2 regions of the Mesorhizobium sp. B2-6-4 genome follow, and region 1 is predicted to be linked to the other one. Evidence: predicted binding sites of a transcription regulator. Region 1 holds the regulator's gene; the other holds the start of a gene.
What was found. Region 1 encodes PhoB, which activates phosphate uptake and scavenging genes when phosphate is short. Its sites were predicted from a motif close to TGTCATNNANCTGTCAT; they were not measured.

Region 1 (11,552 bases):
CCGTGACTTTGTCTACGAACTGAAGGGAGGTCGCGCCGATTGCCGCTGGGTGCTGACCTCAGGCTTTCCACGCTTCGATGACGAGGGGAAATTCGCCGGCTATCGTGGCATTGGACGCAATGTCACGGGATTGGCCGTCGCCTTCGAAGAACTGGAGCAGAAGCAGCAAGGAGAGGCGTCTTCGGGAGGCCTTCCCGACCTTCGCACGATGGTCGATTCGATGCCGATCGGGATCATGGTCCTCGACGCCGACCTGCGCGCCGAAGTGATCAACCAGGCCTTCTACAATTTGTGGAAAATCGATCCCCAGCGCGCCGGGATCGGCTCGGGCTTCCGCGAGTTGATGGAGGCCAGCCGCGCCGCCGATTCCTACGGCGCCGACGACGTTGCCTGGCAGCGTCATACCGCCGAGCGCGAGGCCGAGATCAGGGCCGGCGTCGCCGGCTCGAGACAATTGCCGCGCAATGACGGGCGTACCCTGGTTGCGTCGCTGGCCCCGCTGGCCGGCGGCAAGCGGCTCATCTCCTATGTCGATGTCACCGACATGAAGGATCGCGAGGCCGAGCTGGCCGACGCGCTGGAAAAGGCGCGACTGGCGGAAGCGGTGATCAACGGCGTCAAGGATCCGATCTTCGTCAAGGATGACGATCTGCGCTTCGTCTTCGTCAACGAGGCGTTTGCGGGCCTGTTCGGCCAGACGCCGCAAACCATGCTTGGCAAGCCCGGCGGCAATTTTCTCGCGCCGGCCGAGGTTGCGCTGTTCGAGAAAAGCGAGCGCGAGGTGCTGGCGACCGGGCGGCCTTACGAGGTGGAGGAAAGCTTCGAGGTCGACGGCGTCAACCGCTCGCGCGTCGTCAGGAAGAACCGCGTTAGAATGGTAAGCGGCCGCAACTACGTGGCCGGCTTCCTCTTCGACGTCTCGGACATGAAGGGCCGTGAGACCGAGGCGCAGGACGCCCGCAAACACCTGGCCAGCGTGCTGGAATCGCTGCCGGCCGCCGTGATCATCTACGACCGCGAGGACAATTTCGTTTTCGCCAACCGCAAGATGCAGGACACGCTGCCGGCGTTGAAGCCGGCGTGGCAGCCCGGCCGCACCTTCCGCGACGCGCTGGCACTCGGTCATTCGGCTGACTATTTCCGCTCGAGCGGCGATCCGCGGGTCGATGCGCTCTATGATGGCGATCTCGATGGCTGGCTGGACAGCATCCTCGCCCGTTACCACCTGCCATACTCATCCTTCGAACGTCTCAATCCCGACGGCCGCTGGTATCAGGTTTATGACATGCGCACCGATGACGGCACGTTCATCGGCGTGCGCGTCGACATCTCCGAGATCAAGAGCCGCGAAAAGGCGCTGCACGATTCGATGCGGCAGATCGACCTGTTCCGGCACGTGCTGGACGAACTGCCCGTGGCCGCCTTCATCAAGGCGCAGGACCTCAGCATCGAGTTCGTCAACAAGGCCTGGTGCGCGATCACCGGGCTCGCCAAGGAAGACGTTATCGGCCGCACCGATCGGCAGCTGTTCGGCGACGGAGATGGAGAAAGCTACAGCCTGGACGATACCGAGGTTGCCCTCACGGGCAGCGTCAGGGAGGTCGAGGAGCCCGTCACCCATCGCGACGGCACGGTGCGGCAGTTGATGACGCGCAAGAGCCGGCTGGTGGCGCTGGACGGATCGGTGCATCTGGTCGGCTCCAGCACCGACATCACCGAGGTCAAGGCGCGCGAGCGGGCGCTGGAAGAAAGCATGCGCGAGAACGAGGTGTTCCGCAGCCTGATCGACAACGTGCCGGTGTCGATCTATGCCAAACGCTCCGATCTCAGGCAATTCTACGTCAACAAGGGCTGGTGCGATCTCACCGGCTTCAGCAAGCAGGACGCGATCGGCAAGACCGATATCGAAATTTTCGGGCCCGACGGCGAAGCCTTCGTCAATGGCGACCTCGCGGTGCTGCGCAGCGGCGAAACCCAGGAGGTCGAGGAGACGGTGATGCTCCCGGACGGCAGCGTGCGCCACCAGTTCGCCCGCAAGGGCGCGATGATCGCGTCCGACGGGTCGCTCTACCTGATCGGGTCGACCACCGACATCACCGAATTGAAGCTGCGCGAGGCGGAACTGCGCGAGGCGCGCCAGCGCGCCATACTTGCCGACCGCGCCAAGTCGGAATTCCTCGCCAATATGAGCCATGAGATTCGCACCCCGATGAACGGCGTGCTGGGCATGGCCGAACTCCTGGCCAAATCCGATCTCGATCCGAAGCAGAAGACCTTCACCGACATCATCGTCAAATCGGGCAACGCGCTGCTCACCATCATCAACGATATCCTGGATTTCTCCAAGATCGATGCCGGCCAGTTGGTGCTCGATCCCGCCCCCTTCAATCTCGCCGAGGCGATCGAGGACGTGGCGACGCTGGTGTCGACGCGGGCCAAGGAAAAGGACCTCGAGCTCATCGTGCGCATCGAGCCTGGGCTCGAAAGCCTGTTCATCGGCGATGTCGGCCGCATCCGGCAGATCGTCACCAACCTGCTCGGCAATGCGGTGAAGTTCACCGAAGAAGGCCATGTGCTCGTCGACGTCACCGGCGAAAGTGTGCCGGACGGAACCAGGCTGACGATCTCGGTCACCGACACCGGGATCGGCATCCCTGAGGAAAAGCTGAAACAGGTGTTCGAGAAATTCAGTCAGGTCGACACCTCCTCGACGAGGCGGCATGAGGGCACTGGGCTCGGGCTCGCGATCACCTCGCGGCTGGTCGAATTGATGGGCGGCGACATCGGCGTGGAAAGCGCCGAAGGCAAGGGGTCGACCTTCTGGTTCACGGTCACGCTGCCCAGGGCCGGACAACAGAACGCGCAGCGCATCATGCCGGTGGACGTGACCGGCGCGCGGGTGCTGATCGTCGACGACAATGCCGTCAACCGCGCCATCCTGACCGAGCAGATGACGTCATGGACCTTCGATTCCTGCGCGGCCGAGAGCGGCGCCGAGGGACTGAAAGTGCTGATCGCGGCCGCCGCCTACGGCGTGCCGGTCGATTGCGTCGTGCTCGATTATCAGATGCCCGAGATGAGCGGCGCCGAGATGGCAGGTGTCGTGCGCAACACCGCCGGGCTTGCCGACACGCCGATCATCATGCTGACCTCCGTCGACCAGTCGCTGGCCAACACCAGTTACCGCGATCTCGGCATTGATGCCCAACTCATCAAGCCCGCACGCTCCTCGGTGCTCCTGGAAACGCTGGTCGCCACCATCCAGCGGCATCGCCACGCCACGGATGTCGCCCGGCCGCTTGCTGTCGAGGGAGGCGGCGGGAACAATCCGCAGTCACCGCCACCGGCGGCAGGGCAACGCGCGTTGCTGCAGCCGCCGCCGGTCAGGCCTCGGCTTGCCGCGACTGGCGGCGAGCAGCGGCTGGACATCCTCGTGGCCGAGGACAATGAGGTCAACCAGATGGTCTTCACCCAGATCCTCGGCGAGACCGGCTACGGTTTCGAGATCGTCGGCAATGGCCGCAAGGCGCTGGACGCTTTCGGCAGGCTCAATCCGTGCATGATCCTGATGGACGTCTCGATGCCGGAGATGAACGGGCTCGAGGCAACCGCCGCCATCCGCCGGCTGGAAGAGGAAACCGGCACGCATGTGCCGATCGTCGGGGTCACCGCGCATGCGCTCAAGGGCGATCGCGAACGCTGCCTGGACGCCGGCATGGATGATTATCTGCCCAAGCCGATCAGCCCCAGGGCCCTGCTCGAAAAGGTCGAGCGCTGGGTCGGCGCTGGTCGCCAGGCCCGGCGCAACGCGGGATAGACTTTGCGCCTTCGGCCGGATTGCGGCGAGAATCACCCGGGGCCGGCTGCAGCCCTTCGAGCAAGACTATGGTGCGATCGCACCATATCAAAGCCGGCGTCCAGCCGGGACAATGACGGCATCGATTTCCGCTCTCTTCTAGTTACGGGCGGGAGCAGCGACCGCCAGTATGAAGCAGCGTCAATCTACCCCAACGGACCTGTTTTTGGCGATGGCCCGGCCAAGACATCCTCTGGCCTCGAGCGACGCGCTCCCGTCCGGCTTTTCTTCGATCAGCGATCCATGCCGAATCCGATGGCTGTTTGGGTGGCCGGATAGCGCAAGTCCCTGATTCCCGAAGGCAAACCGGCGCCATGCCGCAGCCGCTAATCGCCATCGCCTTTCCAGGCGCCGGCGACGCGTTACCGGGCTGACACGAAACTGTCATGCGACTGTTATAATCGAACGCTATTGGCCTCAGCGGGCGCTGGCAAGGAATGGCGCCGAGAGACCATCTTCCGAACAGGAGCAGGCCATATGAGACATTTCATCCGCTCGGCGGCCGTTGCGATCGCAATGGCTGCGGCGTCCACCCTCACCCTTTCCGCGGCAATGGCAGCTGACATCTCCGGTGCCGGCGCCACCTTCCCTTACCCGATCTATGCGAAGTGGGCCGATGCCTACAAGAAGGAGACCGGCATCGGTCTCAACTACCAGTCGATCGGCTCGGGCGGCGGCATCAAGCAGATCAAAGCCAAGACCGTCACCTTCGGCGCTTCCGATGCGCCGCTGAAGGGCGAGGATCTCGAATCCACCGGACTTGCACAGTTCCCGATGGTGATGGGCGGCATCGTTCCGGTCGTCAATCTCGAAGGCATCAAGCCGGGCGAACTGGTGCTCGACGGCCCGACGCTGGCCGATATCTTCGTCGGCAAGATCACCAACTGGAATGACGCGGCGATCGCCAAGCTCAATCCCGACGTCAAGCTTCCCGACCAGGCGATCGCCGTCGTGCATCGCTCCGACGGTTCGGGCACCACGTTCAACTTCAGCTACTACCTGGCCGACGTCAGCGCCGACTGGAAGTCGAAGGTCGGCGTCAACACCGCGCTCGAATGGCCGGTTGGCATCGGCGCCAAGGGCAATGAAGGCGTCGCCAACAACGTCTCGCAGACCGGTGGCTCGATCGGCTATGTCGAATACGCCTACGCCAAGCAGAACAAGTTGACCTATGCCGACATGATCAACAAGGACGGCAAGAAGGTCGAGCCGACGGCGGCGGCGTTCTCGGCGGCGGCGGCCAATGCCGACTGGAGCTCGCAGCCTGGTTACGGCGTCATCCTGGCCAACCAGCCGGGCGCCGAATCCTGGCCGATGACGTCGGCGACCTGGATCCTGGTCTACAAGAAGCCCGGCGACGTGGCGGCGACCGGTGAAGCGCTCAAGTTCTTCGCCTGGTCCTACGCGAAGGGCGACGACATGGCCGGGGCGCTGGACTACGTTCCGATCCCCGACGCGGTCGTCAAGAGCGTCGAGGATATGTGGGCCAAGGACATCGTCGGCGAAGACGGCAAGCCGCTCTATTCCGCCATGTAATCCCTGCTGAACGAGGAGGGCGCTTCACGGCGCCCTCCCTGTCTTCCTTGAAACGCGAGGGCCAGATGACCGCCGTCTCCGAAGCCATGCCATCGTCGGCCGCCATGCGGGCCAGGGAAGCGACGGTCCGACGCTTCGCGCTCACCGATACGATTTTCCGGACGGCGACACGCTTTTCCGCCATCCTCGTCCTGCTCATCCTCGGCGGCGTGGCGATTTCGCTGTTTGCCGGCTCGTGGGAAGCGCTGTCGAAATTCGGGTTCTCCTTCCTGACGACCGAATCGTGGAACCCGGTCACCGAGAATTTCGGAGCGCTGGCCCCGATCTACGGAACCATCGTCACCGCCGCCATCGCCATCCTGATCGCCGTTCCCATCGGCATCGGCATCGCCATCTTCCTTACCGAACTCTGCCCGCGGCCACTCCGGCGCCCCATCGGCATCGCCGTCGAGCTGCTTGCCGGCATACCCTCCATCATCTACGGCATCTGGGGCCTGTTCGTGTTCGCGCCGTTCCTGCAGACGACGGTGCAGCCCTTCATCATCAAGCTTTTCCACGACGTGCCGGGACTCTCCAGCCTGTTTTCCGGCCCGCCCTACGGCATCGGCCTTCTGACCTCGGCGCTGATCCTTGCCATCATGGTCCTGCCCTTCATCACCTCGATCACCAAGGATGTCTTCGACACGGTGCCGGCGGTGCTGAAGGAATCGGCCTACGGCATCGGCTGCACGACCTGGGAGGTCACGCGCCGCGTCGTCATCCCCTATACCCGCGTCGGCATCATGGGCGGCGTCATGCTCGGCCTCGGCCGCGCGCTCGGCGAAACCATGGCGGTAACCTTCGTCATCGGCAACGCCCACCGCATCAGCGCCTCGCTGTTCGCGCCCGGCACGACGATCTCGGCGACCATCGCCAACGAGTTCACCGAAGCCGACGGCGATCTCTATACGTCTTCGCTGGTGGCGCTCGGCCTGATCCTGTTCGTCATCACTTTCCTGATCCTTGCCCTTGCGCGCTACATGCTGCTGCGCATGGACAGCCGCACGGGAGCCTGACCGATGTCGACGGCCACATCGCTTCACAATCGACGCAAGCGCAGGAATGCCGTGATGATGACGCTATGCGTCACGGCGGCGGGCATCGGCCTGGCCTGGCTGGCGCTCATCCTCGGCGCACTGCTCTATAAGGGCCTGTCGGGTGTTTCGCTCTCTGTGTTCACCGAAATGACACCGCCGCCCGGCGATGCCGGCGGCCTGCTCAATGCCATCTACGGCAGTATCATGATGACAGTCATCGCCGTCATCGTCGGCACGCCGATCGGTGTCCTCGCCGGGACCTACATGGCCGAATATGGCCGCTTCTCGCGCCTCACCACCGTCGTGCGCTTCATCAACGACATCCTGCTGTCGGCACCCTCGATCATCGTCGGCCTGTTCGTCTACGAGTTGCTGGTGCGGCCGATGGGACATTTCTCGGCGATCGCCGGTGCCGTCGCGCTGGCCATCCTGGTCATCCCGGTCGTCGTGCGCACCACCGAGGACATGCTCAACCTGGTGCCGAACGCCCTGCGCGAGGCCGGCGCCGCGATCGGCGCGCCGCGCTGGGTGGTCATCCGCTCGGTCGCCTACCGTGCGGCGCTGTCGGGTATCGTCACTGGCATATTGCTGGCCATCGCCCGCATTTCCGGCGAGACGGCGCCGCTGCTCTTCACGGCGCTCAACAACCAGTTCTGGTCGAGTAATCTCAATGCGCCGATGGCCAGCCTGCCCGTCACTATCTTCCAGTTCGCTCTCAGCCCCTACGAGGAATGGCAGCAGCTGGCGTGGACCGGCGCACTCATAATCACCCTTACGGTTCTCGGGCTGAGCATCTTCGCCCGCAGCCTTACCGGACGCAGAGAGGACAGATGAAACCGATGTTGTCCACCGAGTTGAACACGCCCGAAGTCGCGGTCGAGAAAGCCAAGATCGAGGTCAAGAACCTCAATTTCTACTATGGCCAGTCGAAGGCGCTGAAGGATATCAGCCTGTCGCTGCCCGAGCGCAGCGTCACCGCCTTCATCGGGCCTTCGGGCTGCGGGAAGTCGACGCTGCTGCGCGTCTTCAACCGCATCTATGAGCTCTACCCGAGGCAGAGCGCCGAGGGCCAGGTGCTGCTCGACGGCCAGAATATCCTCGACCGCTCGCAGGACCTCAACCTGCTCAGGACCAAGATCGGCATGGTGTTCCAGAAGCCGACGCCGTTCCCGATGTCGATCTACGAGAACATCGCCTTCGGCGTCAGGCTCTATGAGAAGCTCAGCAAGGCGGAGATGGACGGCCGTGTCGAGCAGGCGCTGAAGCGCGCGGCACTGTGGAGCGAGGTCAAGGACAAGCTCAACGCCAGCGGCCTCAGCCTTTCGGGCGGCCAGCAGCAGCGCCTCTGCATCGCCCGCACTGTGGCGGTAAAGCCGGAGGTCATCCTGCTCGACGAGCCTGCCTCGGCGCTCGATCCGCTGTCGACCGCCAAGATCGAGGAGCTGATCGACGAGTTGCAGGCCGATTATACGATCGTCATCGTCACCCACAACATGCAGCAGGCGGCGCGCGTGTCGAAGCAGACCGCCTTCATGTATCTGGGCGAGCTGGTCGAGTTCGACCGCACCGAGAAGATCTTCACGTCGCCCCGCGAGAAGCGCACGCAGGACTATATCACCGGCCGCTTCGGCTGATCCCAGGCATACGAGGACCAAGATCATGGCCGAACACACAGTCGCAGCCTTTGACGAAGATCTCGGACAGATCAGCAGGCTGATCCGCGACATGGGCGATCTCGCCTCATCGATGGTCGGCGGCGCGACCAAGGCGCTCCTGAATTCCGACAACGCGCTCGCCCAGCGCGTCGTCTCCGACGACGCGATCATGGATGCGCGCCAGCGCGAACTCGACGACCGCGCCATCACCCTGATCGCCAAGCGGCAGCCCATGGCGGACGATCTGCGCCATGTCGTCGGCTCGATCCGCATGGCGGGCGATCTCGAACGCATCGGCGATCTCGCCAAGAACATCGCCAAGCGCGTCGGCACCGTCGGCCTTGCCGCCACGCCGCGCGACCTGTCGCACTCCATCGACGCCATGGCGCAGCTTGTGCTGATCCAGGTGCAAGGCGTGATCGAGGAGTATGCGGCGCGCGATGCCGCGGCACTTGCCAAGCTGCGCGCCGACGATGAACGCATCGACGTCAAATACACGTCGGTCTTCCGCGAGCTGCTGACCTACATGATGGAGGATCCGCGCAACATCACCGCCTGCACGCATCTTTTGTTCTGCGCCAAGAATCTCGAGCGCATCGGCGATCACGTGACCAACATTGCCGAAAATGCCTATTATGTGCTGACCGGCACGCAATTGCCCGCCAATCGCCCGAAGCAGGACGAGACGGCGATGTCGGCGCCAGCGGCTTGACGGCAGGGGTGACCAGTCGATGATCGCGCCACGCATCATGGTGGTGGAGGACGAGGAGCCGCTGGGTGTGCTGCTCCGTTACAATCTGGAATCGGAGGGTTACCAGGTCGAGGTGGTGACGCGCGGCGACGAGGCCGAGATCCGCCTGCAGGAGAATGTGCCCGACCTTCTGGTGCTCGACTGGATGGTGCCGGCGGTTTCCGGCATCGAGCTCTGCCGCCGTCTCCGGATGCGGCCCGAGACCGAGCGGCTGCCGATCATCATGCTGACGGCGCGCGGCGAGGAAAGCGACCGGGTGCGCGGTCTCTCCACCGGCGCCGACGACTATCTGGTCAAGCCGTTCTCAACGCCGGAATTCATGGCACGCGTCAAGGCGCTGCTGCGCCGCGCCAAGCCCGAAGTTCTGTCCAGCGTGCTCAAGGTCGGCGACATCGTGCTCGACCGTGAATCGCACCGGGTCTACCGCAAGAAAAGCGAGATCCGGCTCGGGCCGACCGAGTTCCGCCTGCTCGAATTCATGATGCGACATCCCGGCCGCGTGTTCTCGCGCAGCCAACTGCTCGACAATGTCTGGGGCGAAACGATCTATATCGACGAGCGCACCGTGGACGTGCATGTCGGCCGGCTGCGCAAGGCGGTCAACAACGGCCGCATGCCTGACGTGATCCGCACCATTCGGGGCGCGGGGTACGCGATCCGCGAAGACTAGGGATATGTCACGCAACGTTCTCGCCTATGCCTGATTTCGCCTGTGCCCCCGGCGCGAAAATTTCCTGGTCGACGAAGGTTAGCGCGCGCATGGCGCAGCCCTCGCGGATCAGCGGCAGTTCGTTCGGCTCGGTGTCGAAGGAAATCGATTTCGAGTGCTGGCCGCCGGCGGTCTGGGCAATGGCCTCGCGCAGAGCCGGCTCGATCAGGTCGAAGGCGGCGGCGCTGACGCCGACCATGGCGACCGGCGCCGGATCGATCAGGGCGAACAGGCTGCCAAGGCCGTAACCCAGCGCCTCGCCGGCCTTGCGGTAGGCTTCGCGCTCCGGCCCGTCCTTTTCGCGCGCCGAGGCCGCCAGGGTGCGCATGTCGGCGTCGCTGACGTCGACGGGCTGGGTGTCCTCGCCAAGCTGCCTCGCGTTGCGCCAAATGGCATAGTTGCCGGCATAGGCCTCGACGCAGCCGCGCCGCCCGCAGCGGCAGAGCGCCCCGCCGGGGCGATGGATCATGTGGCCGAACTCGCCTCCGGATGAATGGGTGCCGGTGAACAGTTCACCCTTCAGCACCAAGCCCATGCCGATGCCGTGCGACAAAAGTATGGCGATGAAGTCGTCGCGGTAGCGCTGGGGATCGCGCCAGCGCAGCGCCACCGCCATCATGTTGCAATCGTTCTCCATGGTGGCGGGAATGCCGAACTCGGCCTCCAGTATGTCGGCGAAGGCGATGTCGGTCTGCGGCGTGATCGGCGACCACAGCATGGCGCGCGCATCCGTGTCGGTGATGCCCTGGATCGCCAGCGCGATACGGGCGATGCTGCCGACGTCGAGGTCGGGATCCTCGAACCGCCGCCTGACGATGGCCACGCATTCGCCGATCAGCGCCTCGCGTGACAGGGTCAGCGTGTCCAGCCGGCGCTGCTCCTCAGATATCACCTGGCCGGCATAGTCGATGACTGCGACGGAGAGGAAATTCAGCGACAGCACAACGGTCATCACCGCCGCGGCTTCAGGGTTGAGGCTGAGGCCGACCTGCGGCCGGCCGCGTTTCAGCGCACCGGCCTCGCTCGGCTTGCTCTGCGCCAGGATGCCTTCGCCAATCAGGTCGGAGGAGATCGCCGATATGGTGGAATGGCTGAGCCCGGTGGTCGCGGCAATCTCGGTGCGCGAGGGCTGCCCGGCACGGCGCACGGCCGCGATCACCATCGCCCGGTTGCGTCGGCGCAAATCATCGTGGCGGATTCCGACCGACATGTTTCTCGCATCCTCCCCGTCGCCGCGTTCTCTCCCCAGGATCCCGACGACCGTCAAATACTGGCAGAACCGGCCTTGGCTGTCATTATTTATTCCGGAGCTCGAAAAAAATTCACGAGGACATCAAAATACATCAGAATCGACGTTGACAGTGTTCCGACGATGGACCAGTGTTTTTTCGAGGCTCGAAAAAATAGAGCCTTTGTGCCGGCCTACGGGCCTGTTTGGTCGCGCCATACGCGGCGCAGGGAGGATTAAGATGAAGAGATTCACAGCCGCCATCCTGGCGGGTGTCGCCATGTCGCTGACGCTCGCGTCGGTCGCGCAGGCGAAGGACAAGGTCATCGGCGTTTCCTGGTCGAACTTCCAGGAAGAGCGCTGGAAGACCGACGAGGCCGCCATGAAGAAGGCGATCGAAGCCGCCGGCGACAAGTATATTTCCGCCGACGCCCAGTCCAATCCCGGCAAGCAGCTCACCGACGTCGAGAGCCTGATCTCCCAGGGCGCCAATTCGCTGATCATCCTGGCGCAGGACGCCTCCGCCATCGGCCCGGCGGTGCAGAAGGCGCTCGACGAAGGCATTCCGGTCGTCGGCTATGACCGCCTGATCGAGAACAAGGACGTCTTCTATCTCACCTTCGACAACAAGGAAGTCGGCCGCATGCAGGCCCGCGAAGTGTTCAAGGTGAAGCCGGAAGGCAACTACGTCTTCATCAAGGGCTCGGGTGCCGATCCGAATGCCGATTTCCTGTTCTCGGG
Region 2 (11,552 bases), on a different contig from region 1:
TGGCGTCGAGCGTTGCGCTGGCGCGCGTCAGCATGCCAGGGCCATAAGGCTCCCACAAATGCTCCTGATCGCGCATCCACTGCACGCGCACCGGCGTGCCGGGCAGCGCCTGCGCGATCAGCGCGGCGTCGGCCGCCGCGTCGTCGGCGCCATTGTGGCCGTAGCAGCCTGATCCCTCGGTGTGGATGCAGCGCCCCTTTTCCGGTCCGACGCCGAGCATCTCGGCGATCGCCTTGCGGTCTGGATAAACGCCTTGAGTGTGCGTCCACACCGTGATGAGACCCTTGTCCGACAGGGCAACGGCAGCCGAGGGGCCGATCGACCCGTGCATCTGGTAGGCTCGGGTGAACTGCGCCTGCAGCGTCTTTGCGCCGGCTGCCGTGTCCGCGCCGACCGAGGTCACGGTGCCGACCTCGGCGACCGAGCGTTCGAGGAAGGCGGGGATATTGTCCTGGTCCGGCAAGGCCGGCTGCTCCTGCCACTTCGCCTTGGCGGCCATGGCGCGCATGGCCTGGACCGCCTGGAATTCCTGCCTGGCCACCAGGGCCAGGAAGTCGCCGTCGCGGATCACCGCCAGCACGCCCGGCATCGTCTTGATGGCGGCCTCGTCGACGCTGACGAGCTTGGCCGAATAGCTTGGTGGGCGAACGACGCGGGCATGCACCATGCCGGGAAGCCGCATGTCCTGCACATAGGCCTCGCCGCCCGTCACCTTTGCCGGAATATCGACGCGGTTAAACGGCTTGCCGATCGCGTGATAACTGTCCGGCGATTTCAGCGCCGTGTCGGCCGATGCGTCCACATGCAGCAAATCCGCCACCACGAGTTCGCCATAGCCCACGGACTTCCCGTCCGACCCGGTGATCCTGCCGCTTGCCGCCTTGAGCTGGTCGGCCGGAACGCCGAGCTTTTCGCTGGCCTTGGCGATAAGGATCTGGCGCACCTGTGCCGAGGCGTAGCGTATGGCGGTGCCGCTGTTCTGGATCGTCTGGCTGCCGGCGGTATAGCCCTCGTTCGGCGTCAGCGCGGTGTCGGCGGTGATGAGCTTGATGGAAGCCGGCTCGACCTCCAGTTCTTCGGCGGCGATCTGGCGCAGCGACGTCCTGGTGCCTTGACCGAGTTCGGCCTTGCCAGTGAAGACGGTGATCGAACCGTCGGCATCCAACCTGATCCAGGCGTCGAGCGAGGGCGTATCGGCAAGGCTGCCCGGCAGTTTCTTGGCCGGCGCCGGCGTCGCGGGCGTCTGCGCCGTGGGCGCGGGCTCCTGAGCCTGCACGGGAATGGTGAAGGACACGACCAGCGCGCCGGTCCCGGCGAGAAAGCCGCGTCGTGTCAGCTCGGGAAAGGTTGGCGCGTTCATCATGCCCTCCCCGCGGCCGCGGCCGGCGCCAAGCCGGCCGATTTCGATTTCATCAGGTCGCGCGCGCGGCTCACTGCCCGCAGGATGCGCATATGCGTGCCACAGCGGCAGAGGTTAGGTTCCAGCGCCTGCCTGATATCGGCGTCACCGGCATCGGGTTTGGCCTCGAGCAGCGCCTGCGCCCGCATCATCATGCCGGCGATGCAATAGCCGCATTGCGCCGCCTGCTCCTCGATGAACGCTTTCTGCATCGGACCCGGGTTCTCGATCGTGCCCAAGCCCTCGACGGTCTTGACCTCGCGGCCCTCCACCAGCATCGCCGGCGTCAGGCAGGAGAAGACGGGCTTGCCGTCCACCATCACCGTGCAGGCGCCGCATTGGCCAAGGCCGCAGCCGAACTTGGCGCCGTTCAGCTTCAAATCGTTGCGCAGCACGTAAAGCAGCGGCGTCGCGGGATCGACGTCGACGTGGTGGGAGATGCCGTTGACGTTGAGATTGATCATCTGTCCTTCGCTCCTACATTGTCCGGGCCGCGCTCGATGCCGTCCGAGGGCCGGACGCTGACTTGGTATTTTCCGCTCCTGGTGTCGGCGATCCTGGCGGCCGCATCCTGCCAGGCCGGCTTGCCGGCAAAGGCATCGCGCAGATAGGCCAGCAGGTTATTCACCTGGTCGTCCTTCAGCGTCGCCGCGAATCCCGGCATGATGGCGCTCGGGCGCCCACTCGCCGCCGGCAGGCCAAACAGCACGGTGTTGATGACGTTCTGCGGATCTGGCGCGTTGACCGCGCTCGACAGATGGAAATTGATACCGCCGAAAGGCGGCGGACGGCTGCCGTCGTGGCAGGTGGCGCATGCCGCCTGGTAGATGACGGCTCCACGCGCCGCCGGCGTATCTGCGGATGTCGGCGCCACGCCGGCGGTCGACGCCGGGTCGGCCGCGGCGCGGCCGCGGATGGCCTGCGCGGCGGCCGTCCGTTCGGCGGATGGTTCGCCCATGAGCGACATGACGTAAGTGGCCATGGCGTCGATGTCGGCATCGGGAAGCCGGCCGAGATTGCCCGTCACTTCGCCCATCGGGCCATTGGCGACGCCGTGGTCGGCATGCCAGCCTTGCCTGAGATAGGCAAACAGGCTGTCATGCGTCCACGGTATCGGCGCCGGTGAAGTGCCCTCGAGCGCAAAGGCCGTCCAGCCTTCGGCCTCGCCGCCGGCCATGTGCGACCCCTTCTCTTCCGCGCCGAACCGATTGCGCGGCGTGTGGCAGGCGCCGCAATGACCGAGCCCATCGACCAGATAGGCGCCGCGGTTCCACTGCGCGCTTTGTGAAGCATCGTTTTGATAGGCGCCCCTGTCGAAGAACAGCAGCTTCCAGCCGGCCAGCACCAGGCGCATATCGAGCGGGAAAGGCAACTCGTTCGGAGGCGGCGGGTTGTTCACCGGCTGGCGCGTCATCAGATAGGCGTAGAGCGCGCGGTTGTCCTCATCGGAGACACGCGTGAAATGATCGAATGGGAAGGCCGGGTAGAGATGCCTGCCCTCGCGGTCGACGCCTTCGCGCATGGCGCGGTTGAAGGCTGCCTGCGACCAGCGGCCTATGCCGGTCTGCGGATCTGGCGTGATGTTGGTCGAATAGATGGTGCCGAACGGCGTCGGCACGGCGAGCCCGCCGGCATAGGACTTTTCACCGGGCCTGGTGTGGCAGGAGGTGCAATTGCCGACCGAGGCCAGCACAGCGCCTTTCTCGATCAACGCCGGGTCGAACGACGATCGTTGCGGCGGCTCGACAGGATCGATTGCCGGCTTCCAGGCATAGGCGAAAAATCCGGCGCCGCAGACAATGACGATGGCAAGAACGCCCAGCCAGAAGCGTTTCAAGATCTGCTCTCCCTCATGGCGGTACGCTGAAACGCTGCCGCCCCGGCCGTTACCGGCGCCGCGCACGCGTTCGTGCGGGAGAAACTAGGGGCGTTGCCCTCTTCGTCAATTGTCTGATTTATGGCGCCGAAAAGCGCATCTTGCAGGACAGGCGCCTGCCCGGGCACATCGTTTGGTGCTGCCGGCCTTCGGCTTGTCCGCCGGCCCATCTTCGTGGGCAAAGCAAAGTGCTAGCTCGTCTTCTCGTCCAAAAGTCCCGAGACGAAATCGAACAAGCCGGGCCGACGATCGCGCCGCAGCCGCTCGGCGACAACGATGCCGCGCACTTCGGCGAAGGCGCGATCGAGATCATCGTTGACGATGACGAAATCATACTCCTTCCAGTGCTCGATCTCGTTGCGCGCGTTCTTCAGCCGCGTCTCGATCACCGCTTCCTGATCCTCGGCGCGGCGCTTCAGCCTTGCCTTCAACTCCTTCATCGACGGCGGCAGGATGAAGATCGAGACGATGTCGGCGCGCATCTTCTCCTTGAGCTGCTGGGCGCCTTGCCAATCGATGTCGAACAGCATGTCGCGCCCTTGAGCGAGCGCAAGTTCCGCCGGTTCGCGCGGTGTCGCGTAGCAATTGCCATGCACCTCCGCCCATTCGAGCAGGGCGTCCGAATCGCGCAGCCGCTCGAACTCGCGCATGGTGCGGAAATGATAGTGAACGCCTTCGATCTCCGAGCCGCGGCGCGGCCTGGTGGTGACGGAGACCGACAGTTCGAGGCTGGAATCGCTCTCCAGAAGGTTGCGCGCAATTGTCGACTTGCCGGCGCCCGACGGCGACGACAGCACGAGCATCAGGCCCCGGCGGCGAATGCGGGACCCTAAATCCCTGGCGACCATCGGCTACTCCAGATTCTGGACCTGTTCACGGAACTGATCGACCACGGCCTTCAGTTCCAGTCCAATGGCGGTGACCGCGGCAGCGTTCGACTTCGAGCACAGCGTATTCGATTCGCGGTTAAATTCCTGTGCTAGAAAATCGAGCTTGCGTCCGATGGCGCCGCCGCCGGAAAGCAATGCACGACCGGACGTCACATGCGTCTTCAAGCGGTCGATCTCCTCGCGAATATCGGCCTTGGTGGCGAGGAAGGCGGCTTCCTGGTGCAAGCGGCCGACATCGAGGTTGGCCGAAGCATCCATCAAGAGCCGCACCTGTTCGGCGAGGCGCTCGCGGATGGCCGCCGGTTCGCGCGACGGATCCGCTTCAGCGCCCAGCGTCAGCGCCTCGATGGCGTCGATGTGGCCCAGCAGAAGCGTGCGAAGTGCCGCGCCCTCACCCTCGCGGGACCGCTCCAGCCCCTCCAGCGCCACATCGAGGGCCGCCATGACGGCGTTGTCGAGCGCCGTGCGCACATCCTCGGTTTCGGTGGTCTCGGGAATATCGAGCACGCCGCGCAGCGACAACAATCCGTCGGCGGTCGCAGGAGCAACACCAAATTGTTCCTCGATCCGCTTGGCGAGCCCGGCCAGGTCCTTGAGGAAGGCCTCGTTGACAACGGGCTGGGACTGCATTCCGGCGGCGCGCGTGATGGTCAGCGTCGCCTGAAAATTGCCGCGCGCGAAACGTTTCTGAAGCGTCTGCCTGATGGCCGGCTCCAGCCGCTCGAAGCCCTGCGGCAGCCGCAGCCGCACCTCGACGCTCTTGCCGTTGACGGATTTGACCTCCCAGGCAATCGAGGTGCCGTCATGCTCGGCGACAGCACGCGCAAACCCGGTCATGCTCTGCAAATTCATGGTGCCTGCATACCCCCTGGCGCGTATTACGGATACTGCTTGATCCGGCCTCGCGCACCTTCAGAAAGCCGAAATGCCCGCCTGCCAATCGGCTTACGAGGCGCCCCGATAAATCCAAACGCTCCTGTCTTCAACCGATAGCGTGGACGAGCTGGAAAAACCGTGCGCCGCTACTGGGCCGCCCCCGCGTCGCCGTCAATGGGCGCGTCGGTCTGCCCCTCCACCTTGGCATCAGCCTTGGCCGCGTCGTCGACTTGCTTCTTCTGCTGGGCTCGATAGCGCGCAACGTTCTCATTGTGCTCGTTAAGCGTGGCGGCGAAGACGTGTCCGCCAGTGCCGTCGGCAACGAAATAGAGGTCGTCGGTCTTTGATGGATTGGCTACCGCCTCCAGCGCCGCGCGGCCGGGATTGGCGATAGGCGTCGGCGGCAGGCCGTTGATCACATAGGTGTTGTAGGGCGTCGGCTTCTGGATGTCCGACTGATAGATCGGCCGGTCGGCGGGTTTGCCCTTGCCGCCGAACAGACCGTAGATGATGGTCGGATCGGATTGCAGGCGCATGCCCTTGGCCAGCCGGTTCAGGAAGACCGCGGCGACGCGCGAGCGCTCATCGCCCTTGCCTGTTTCCTTCTCGACTATCGAGGCCAGCGTGACGAACTCGTCAATGCTGGCGAGCGGCAGGTCGGCGGCGCGCCGCTGCCAGACCTCCTCGACCAGCTTCTTCTGGTCGGCCAGCAGCTTGTCGATCATCTGCTGGCGCGTGGCGCCGCGCGTGAAGCGCAGCGTATCGGTGGCGAGACTGCCCTCTGGAGGCACGGTGGCCGGCATGTCGCCGCTCAAGGCGGGCTCGCCTGCGATGCGCGCCAGCGCCTGCTCGACTGTCAGCCCTTCGGGAATGGTCAGCGAGTACATGACCGACTTGCCGCTCTTCAGCAATTCCATGATGTCGCGCATGGACGCCCGGGGCTTGATCTCGTATTCGCCGGCCTTCAGCGCCGAATCATTACCGAAGGCCCTAACGCCAAGACGGAATATGCGGGCGTCGCTGATCAGGCCGCGCCGCTCGAGCTGGTCGGCGATATCCTGGACGCCGGTGTTCGGCTTGACCAGGAAGGTGTCGCCATTGGCCGATGGGCCGGGCTCGGTGAATTCCTGCTTGCCGAAGTAAAGCGCGATACCCGCCGCCAGAACCATCAGCATCACCAAGGAGATGACGAAGTTCATGAACACGACGACCTGACTGCGCGAAGCACGCGAGCGCTTCGGCGGCGGCGTGCCGGCCTCCGGCCGCAAGGCTTCGGCGGCTGTCTTCGGTACGATCGGCCCCGATGTCGCCTGCCCTTGCCCGAACTCTCCGTTGCCGGCCGGATTTGTGTTCATTTCGCCCTACCGTTTGATCTCTCAACGAATCCCCTGCGGCAGAGTAGGGGCGAATATGGCAAAATTGACGACACGCCGAAGCGCCGTCCGGCAGGCGGACGGTCAGCCATTGTAGCGCTGGAAGACCAGTGAAGCGTTGGTGCCGCCGAAGCCGAAGGAATTGGACAACGCCACGTCGATCTGGCGGGCACGCGGCTTGTTCGGCACCAGGTCGATCGCGGTCTCACGCTCCGGATTGTCAAGGTTGATGGTCGCCGGCGCGATGTTGTCGCGGATGGCGAGGATCGAAAAGATCGCTTCGGCAGCCCCTGCCGCGCCGAGGAGATGGCCGATCGACGACTTGGTCGACGACATCGAAATCTTCGATGCGGCATTGCCGACCAGCCGCTCGACAGCGCCGAGCTCGATCGTGTCGGCCATGGTCGAAGTGCCGTGCGCGTTGATGTAATCGACATCGGCGGGCGTCAGCTTTGCCCGGTTCAACGCCGCCGTCATGCAACGGAATGCGCCGTCGCCATCTTCAGCCGGTGCGGTGATGTGATAGGCGTCGCCGGTCAGGCCGTAGCCGGTCACTTCCGCATAGATCTTCGCGCCGCGCGCCTTGGCATGCTCGAGTTCCTCAAGCACGACGACGCCGGCGCCCTCGCCCATGACGAAGCCGTCGCGATCGCGGTCATAGGGCCGCGAAGCCGTTTGCGGCGCGTCGTTGCGCTCGGTCGAGAGCGCACGGCAGGCAGCGAAGCCAGCGATCGACAGTCGCGTCACCGGCGCTTCGGCGCCGCCGGCGACCATGACGTCGGCATCGCCCCAGATGATCAGCCGGGCTGCGTCGCCGATCGCATGCGCGCCGGTCGAGCAAGCGGTGACGACGGCATGGTTGGGGCCTTTCAGCCCATGCCGGATCGAAACCTGGCCGGAGACGAGATTGATGATCTGGCCGGGGATGAAGAAGGGGCTGATGCGGCGCGGGCCGCGCTCCTTCAGGATCATCGCGTTCTCGGCGATGCCTTCGATGCCGCCAATGCCCGAACCGATCAGAACGCCGGTGGCGCACTGCTCGGCATGGGTCTTCGGCTGCCAGCCGGAATCCTTCAGCGCCTCGTCGGCGGCTGCGATCCCGTACAGGATGAAGTCGCCGATCTTGCGCAGTTCCTTCGGCTCGAGCACCGCCTCGGGATTGAAGGTGGCGTTGCTGCCGTCACCACGCGGAACGACATGGGCGATCTTGCAGGCAAGATCCTCCACCTCGAACTCGGTGATGCGCTTGGCGGCGCTGCGGCCGGTCAGAAGTTCCTTCCAGCTGTGCTCGAAGCCCATGCCGAACGGCGACAGCAACCCAAGGCCCGTGACGACGACACGCCTCATCGCAGGTCCTCCCCGGTGATGACTGCGGAAAGCGTCAGGCCGAAGCCTTGTCGATGTACTTCACGGCATCGCCCACCGTCAGGATGGTTTCAGCCGCGTCATCGGGGATCTCGACGCCGAATTCTTCTTCGAACGCCATGACGAGTTCGACCGTGTCGAGACTGTCGGCGCCCAGATCGTCGATGAAGCTCGCCTGCTCCGTCACCTTGTCGGCATCGACGCCCAGGTGCTCGATGACAATCTTCTTGACGCGCTCTGCGGTGTCACTCATTTGGGGCATCCTCGTCTTTTGGTTGTCTGTCTTCGTTAGCGGGCGGAATGCCGCTAATCAAGCTGAAAGATGGTCCCGCCGGAAACGCAATGGCCGCAGACCGGTTTTTGCCCGAACCGCCGGGTTGCGGGCCGCATTACACGAAAAATCGTGGGCGTCCAAGCCGAAATGGTCGCTTTTCACAGCCCGCCCAGGCGTTGCCTGTCGCCGTCTCAAAGCCACCGCGAATGCCCGGGCCCGGCCCGAAATGCATGCTTTGGCCGACCCGATCAGATCATCGCCATGCCGCCGTTCACATGGATGGTTTGGCCGGTGACGTAGCCGGCCTCGTTGGAGGCAAGATAAGCGACGGCGGACGCCACTTCGGCGCTGGTGCCCATGCGGCGCGTCGGGATAGCGGCCATGATCGCCTCCTTCTGCTTGTCGTTGAGCTTGTCGGTCATCGCCGATTCGATGAAGCCCGGGGCGACACAGTTGACGGTTATGCTGCGGGTGGCGATCTCCTGCGCCAGCGATTTGGAAAAGCCGATCATGCCGGCCTTGGAGGCGCAGTAGTTGGTCTGGCCGGGATTGCCGGTGACGCCGACCACCGAGGTAATGTTGATGATGCGGCCGTGGCGACGGCGCATCATCGGATGGGTCAGCTCACGCGTCAGCCTGAACACGGCCGTCAGATTGACTTCGAGCACGCTGTCCCAGTCGGCGTCCGACATCCGCACGAACAGCCCATCCTTGGTGATGCCGGCATTGTTGACCAGGATGTCGACGCCCTCGAGATCGGCCTCCGCTTTCTGGCCGAGCGCCTTGACCTCGTCGCGGTTCGATAGGTCGGCCGGAAACAGCTTCACCCGGTCGCCGAGTTCGGCGGCCAACGCCTCCAGTTTCTCGACGCGCGTGCCGTGCAGGCCGACGATGGCGCCTTGCGCATGCAGCACCCTGGCGATCGCCTCGCCGATGCCTCCTGACGCGCCGGTGACAAGTGCCTTGCGGCCGGTCAGTTCGAACATGTGTTTTCCTCTTTGGTTTCGGAAGCTCAGCGAGCAACCTTATCTGTATACGTCGCGCCGGTATCCGATTGCCATCACCAACGGAATATCTTCAGCGATACAAGCCGCGCCATCAAATTCACACGCGGCGCCTCACCCGAGCGCCGCCAATGCGGTCTCGATCTCCGCCGCGGTTCCGACCGATGTCGTGGCGATGTCGCGGTTTATGCGCCGGGCCAGCCCTGAAAGCACTTTTCCCGCGCCGACCTCATAGAGCGTGGTGACGCCGTTCGCGCCGAACCACTCCACCGTCTCGCGCCAGCGCACGCGGCCGATCACCTGTTCGAACAGACGGCGCGCAATGATTTCGGGATCGCTGGTCGGAGTGACCGTGACATTGGAGACGAGCGGCACGACAGGCGCGTTCTTTGTTACCCCGGCCAGCGCTTCCCGCATGATCTCGGCGGCAGGCGCCATCAGCGCCGAATGGAAGGGCGCGGAGACCTGCAGCATCAGCGCCCGCTTGGCGCCTTTTTCCGTGCACAGTTTGGCGGCCAGTTCGACCGCTGCCTTGGCGCCGGAAATCACCAGCTGGCCACCGCCATTGTCGTTGGCGATCTGGCAGACCGATCCTTTGGCAGCCTCGGCGCAGGCGGCTTCGACATCGGCCTGCTCCAGTCCGATGATCGCCGCCATGGCGCCTTCGCCGGCGGGCACCGCCGCTTGCATGGCATTGCCGCGGATGCGCAGCAGCCTGGCGGCATCGGCAACCGAGACGAAGCCGGCGGCGGCAAGCGCCGAATATTCGCCCAGCGAATGGCCAGCGACGTAGGTAATCTTGTCCTTCAGCGAGAAGCCGCGCGCTTCCAAGGCCCTGATCGCGGCCAGCGATACGGCCATCAGCGCCGGCTGCGCGTTGGCGGTGAGCGTCAGCGTCTCTTCCGGCCCTTCCCAGATCAGCTTCGACAGGTTTTCGCCGAGCGCGTCGTCGACTTCGCTAAAAACCCTACGCGCCTCGGGGAAGGCATCGGCGAGGTCCTTGCCCATGCCGACAGCCTGGCTGCCTTGTCCCGGAAAGGTGAATGCAACGGCCATGTGTGGGCTCCCAAAGCTCGGTTCTGCTTGCCTGATACACGAATTTTCCTGCCTGTGACGCAACGCGGCCTGCCAAGTCAAGCCCGGTTCGACCCGGCCCCTTGGCAGCTTTGCCGGCCGAGTGCCTGTTCCAAAAGGCTTTTTGGCGATCACTCCTGATGAAAACCGCTCACGAATCGTTTGCTGGCTCTTCTTATTTCCGCCACAGGCGCTAGCTTTGCGTGACAATTCCATGACAATCGAGTGACGGGTCTGTCGCTGGGTGGGGAAGTTAAAGTGGCTAGGATTTCGAAAGGCGCAGGCAAAGCCGCGCCACAGTTTCTGGAAGACGATCCTTCCACCGGCTACCTGCCGGGACGGAAGTGGCCGACCATACGCTATGGGCTGACCAGCCTGCTGATCGCGGCCGTCCTGGTGTTCGCCATCGAATTGATCGTGCGCGGCGACTTCGCCGGCACGGTTTCCTTCTTCCTGCAGCCGCTCAAGCCGGGCTGGACCACGATCGTGGTGTTCGCACTGGTTCTGGTCGGCCTCGATGCCGTTTTCGGCCGCAGCTATCAAAGCCTGATGATCGTCGCGCCGCTGACGCTCTCGCTGGCTTTCATCGGTCACCAGAAATCGCATTATCTCGGCGATCCCCTCTACCCGACCGATTTCCTCTACTCCCGCCAGATCGTGGCGCTGCTGCCGCTTCTGGTGCGTGACCGTCCGATGACTGCCCTTGCCATGATTGTCGGCATCGTCGCCGGCCTGTCGCTGCTCATCTATGGCTGGCGGGTCTGGCGTCGAAAAGTGCCCATACTCAGCCGCAAGGGCCGTCTCGCCCGGCTGACGCTGGCCGTGCCGCTGCTCGCCTTCTTCGTCTCGATCATGGACTATGCCACCTTCTCCTGGACCCGGGACCGGCTGCAGATCATCCCGATTATGTGGGACCAGAAGGAAAATTACGCCTCCAACGGCTTTGCGCTCGCCTTCGCGCTGAACGTGCCGATGGCGCATGTCTCGGCGCCGCCAGGCTATTCGGAAAAGGCGATCGCGGCCATCGACAGGCCGCAGGTGACCGCCTCGGTGCCCCAGGAAAAGCCCGACATCATCGTCGTCATGAGCGAATCCTTCTGGGATCCGACCAAGCTGCCCGGGGTCACCATCACGCCCGATCCGATCCCCAACGTGCGGGCGCTGCGTTCGGGCTCCATGTTCTCACCCGAATTCGGCGGCATGACCGCCAATATCGAGTTCGAGGCACTGACCGGCTTCTCCAACGCCTTCCTGCCGGCCGGCAGCATCCCCTACCAGCAATATGTGCGCACGCCGACGCCGTCGCTGGCGACCTTCCTGAAGAGGGAGGGCTACAGGGCGCGCGCCATCCATCCGGGCACCAACTGGTTCTGGAACCGCGGCGCGGTCTATGCCGATTTCGGCTTCGACGACTTCAGATC

Region 2: FJ426_RS26430 (LTA synthase family protein) is a predicted target of PhoB. The motif match lies at 10,335-10,351, and genes of this name have one in related genera.

The regions. Positions count from the first base shown of each region.
Region 1 is NZ_VFUE01000027.1:55,720-67,271, forward strand. It holds gene FJ426_RS28050 (PAS domain-containing protein) at 1-3,817, shown strand, start outside; gene pstS (phosphate ABC transporter substrate-binding protein PstS) at 4,334-5,392, shown strand; gene pstC (phosphate ABC transporter permease subunit PstC) at 5,458-6,447, shown strand; gene pstA (phosphate ABC transporter permease PstA) at 6,451-7,302, shown strand; gene pstB (phosphate ABC transporter ATP-binding protein PstB) at 7,299-8,102, shown strand; gene phoU (phosphate signaling complex protein PhoU) at 8,128-8,835, shown strand; gene phoB (phosphate regulon transcriptional regulator PhoB) at 8,855-9,544, shown strand; gene FJ426_RS28085 (ROK family protein) at 9,552-10,793, opposite strand; gene xylF (D-xylose ABC transporter substrate-binding protein) at 11,053-11,552, shown strand, end outside.
Region 2 is NZ_VFUE01000024.1:2,805-14,356, reverse strand. It holds gene FJ426_RS26480 (molybdopterin cofactor-binding domain-containing protein) at 1-1,360, opposite strand, end outside; gene FJ426_RS26475 ((2Fe-2S)-binding protein) at 1,360-1,863, opposite strand; gene FJ426_RS26470 (c-type cytochrome) at 1,860-3,236, opposite strand; gene gmk (guanylate kinase) at 3,467-4,123, opposite strand; gene FJ426_RS26460 (YicC/YloC family endoribonuclease) at 4,127-5,017, opposite strand; gene mltG (endolytic transglycosylase MltG) at 5,188-6,396, opposite strand; gene fabF (beta-ketoacyl-ACP synthase II) at 6,499-7,761, opposite strand; gene FJ426_RS26445 (acyl carrier protein) at 7,796-8,032, opposite strand; gene fabG (3-oxoacyl-[acyl-carrier-protein] reductase) at 8,302-9,039, opposite strand; gene fabD (ACP S-malonyltransferase) at 9,172-10,113, opposite strand; gene FJ426_RS26430 (LTA synthase family protein) at 10,390-11,552, shown strand, end outside.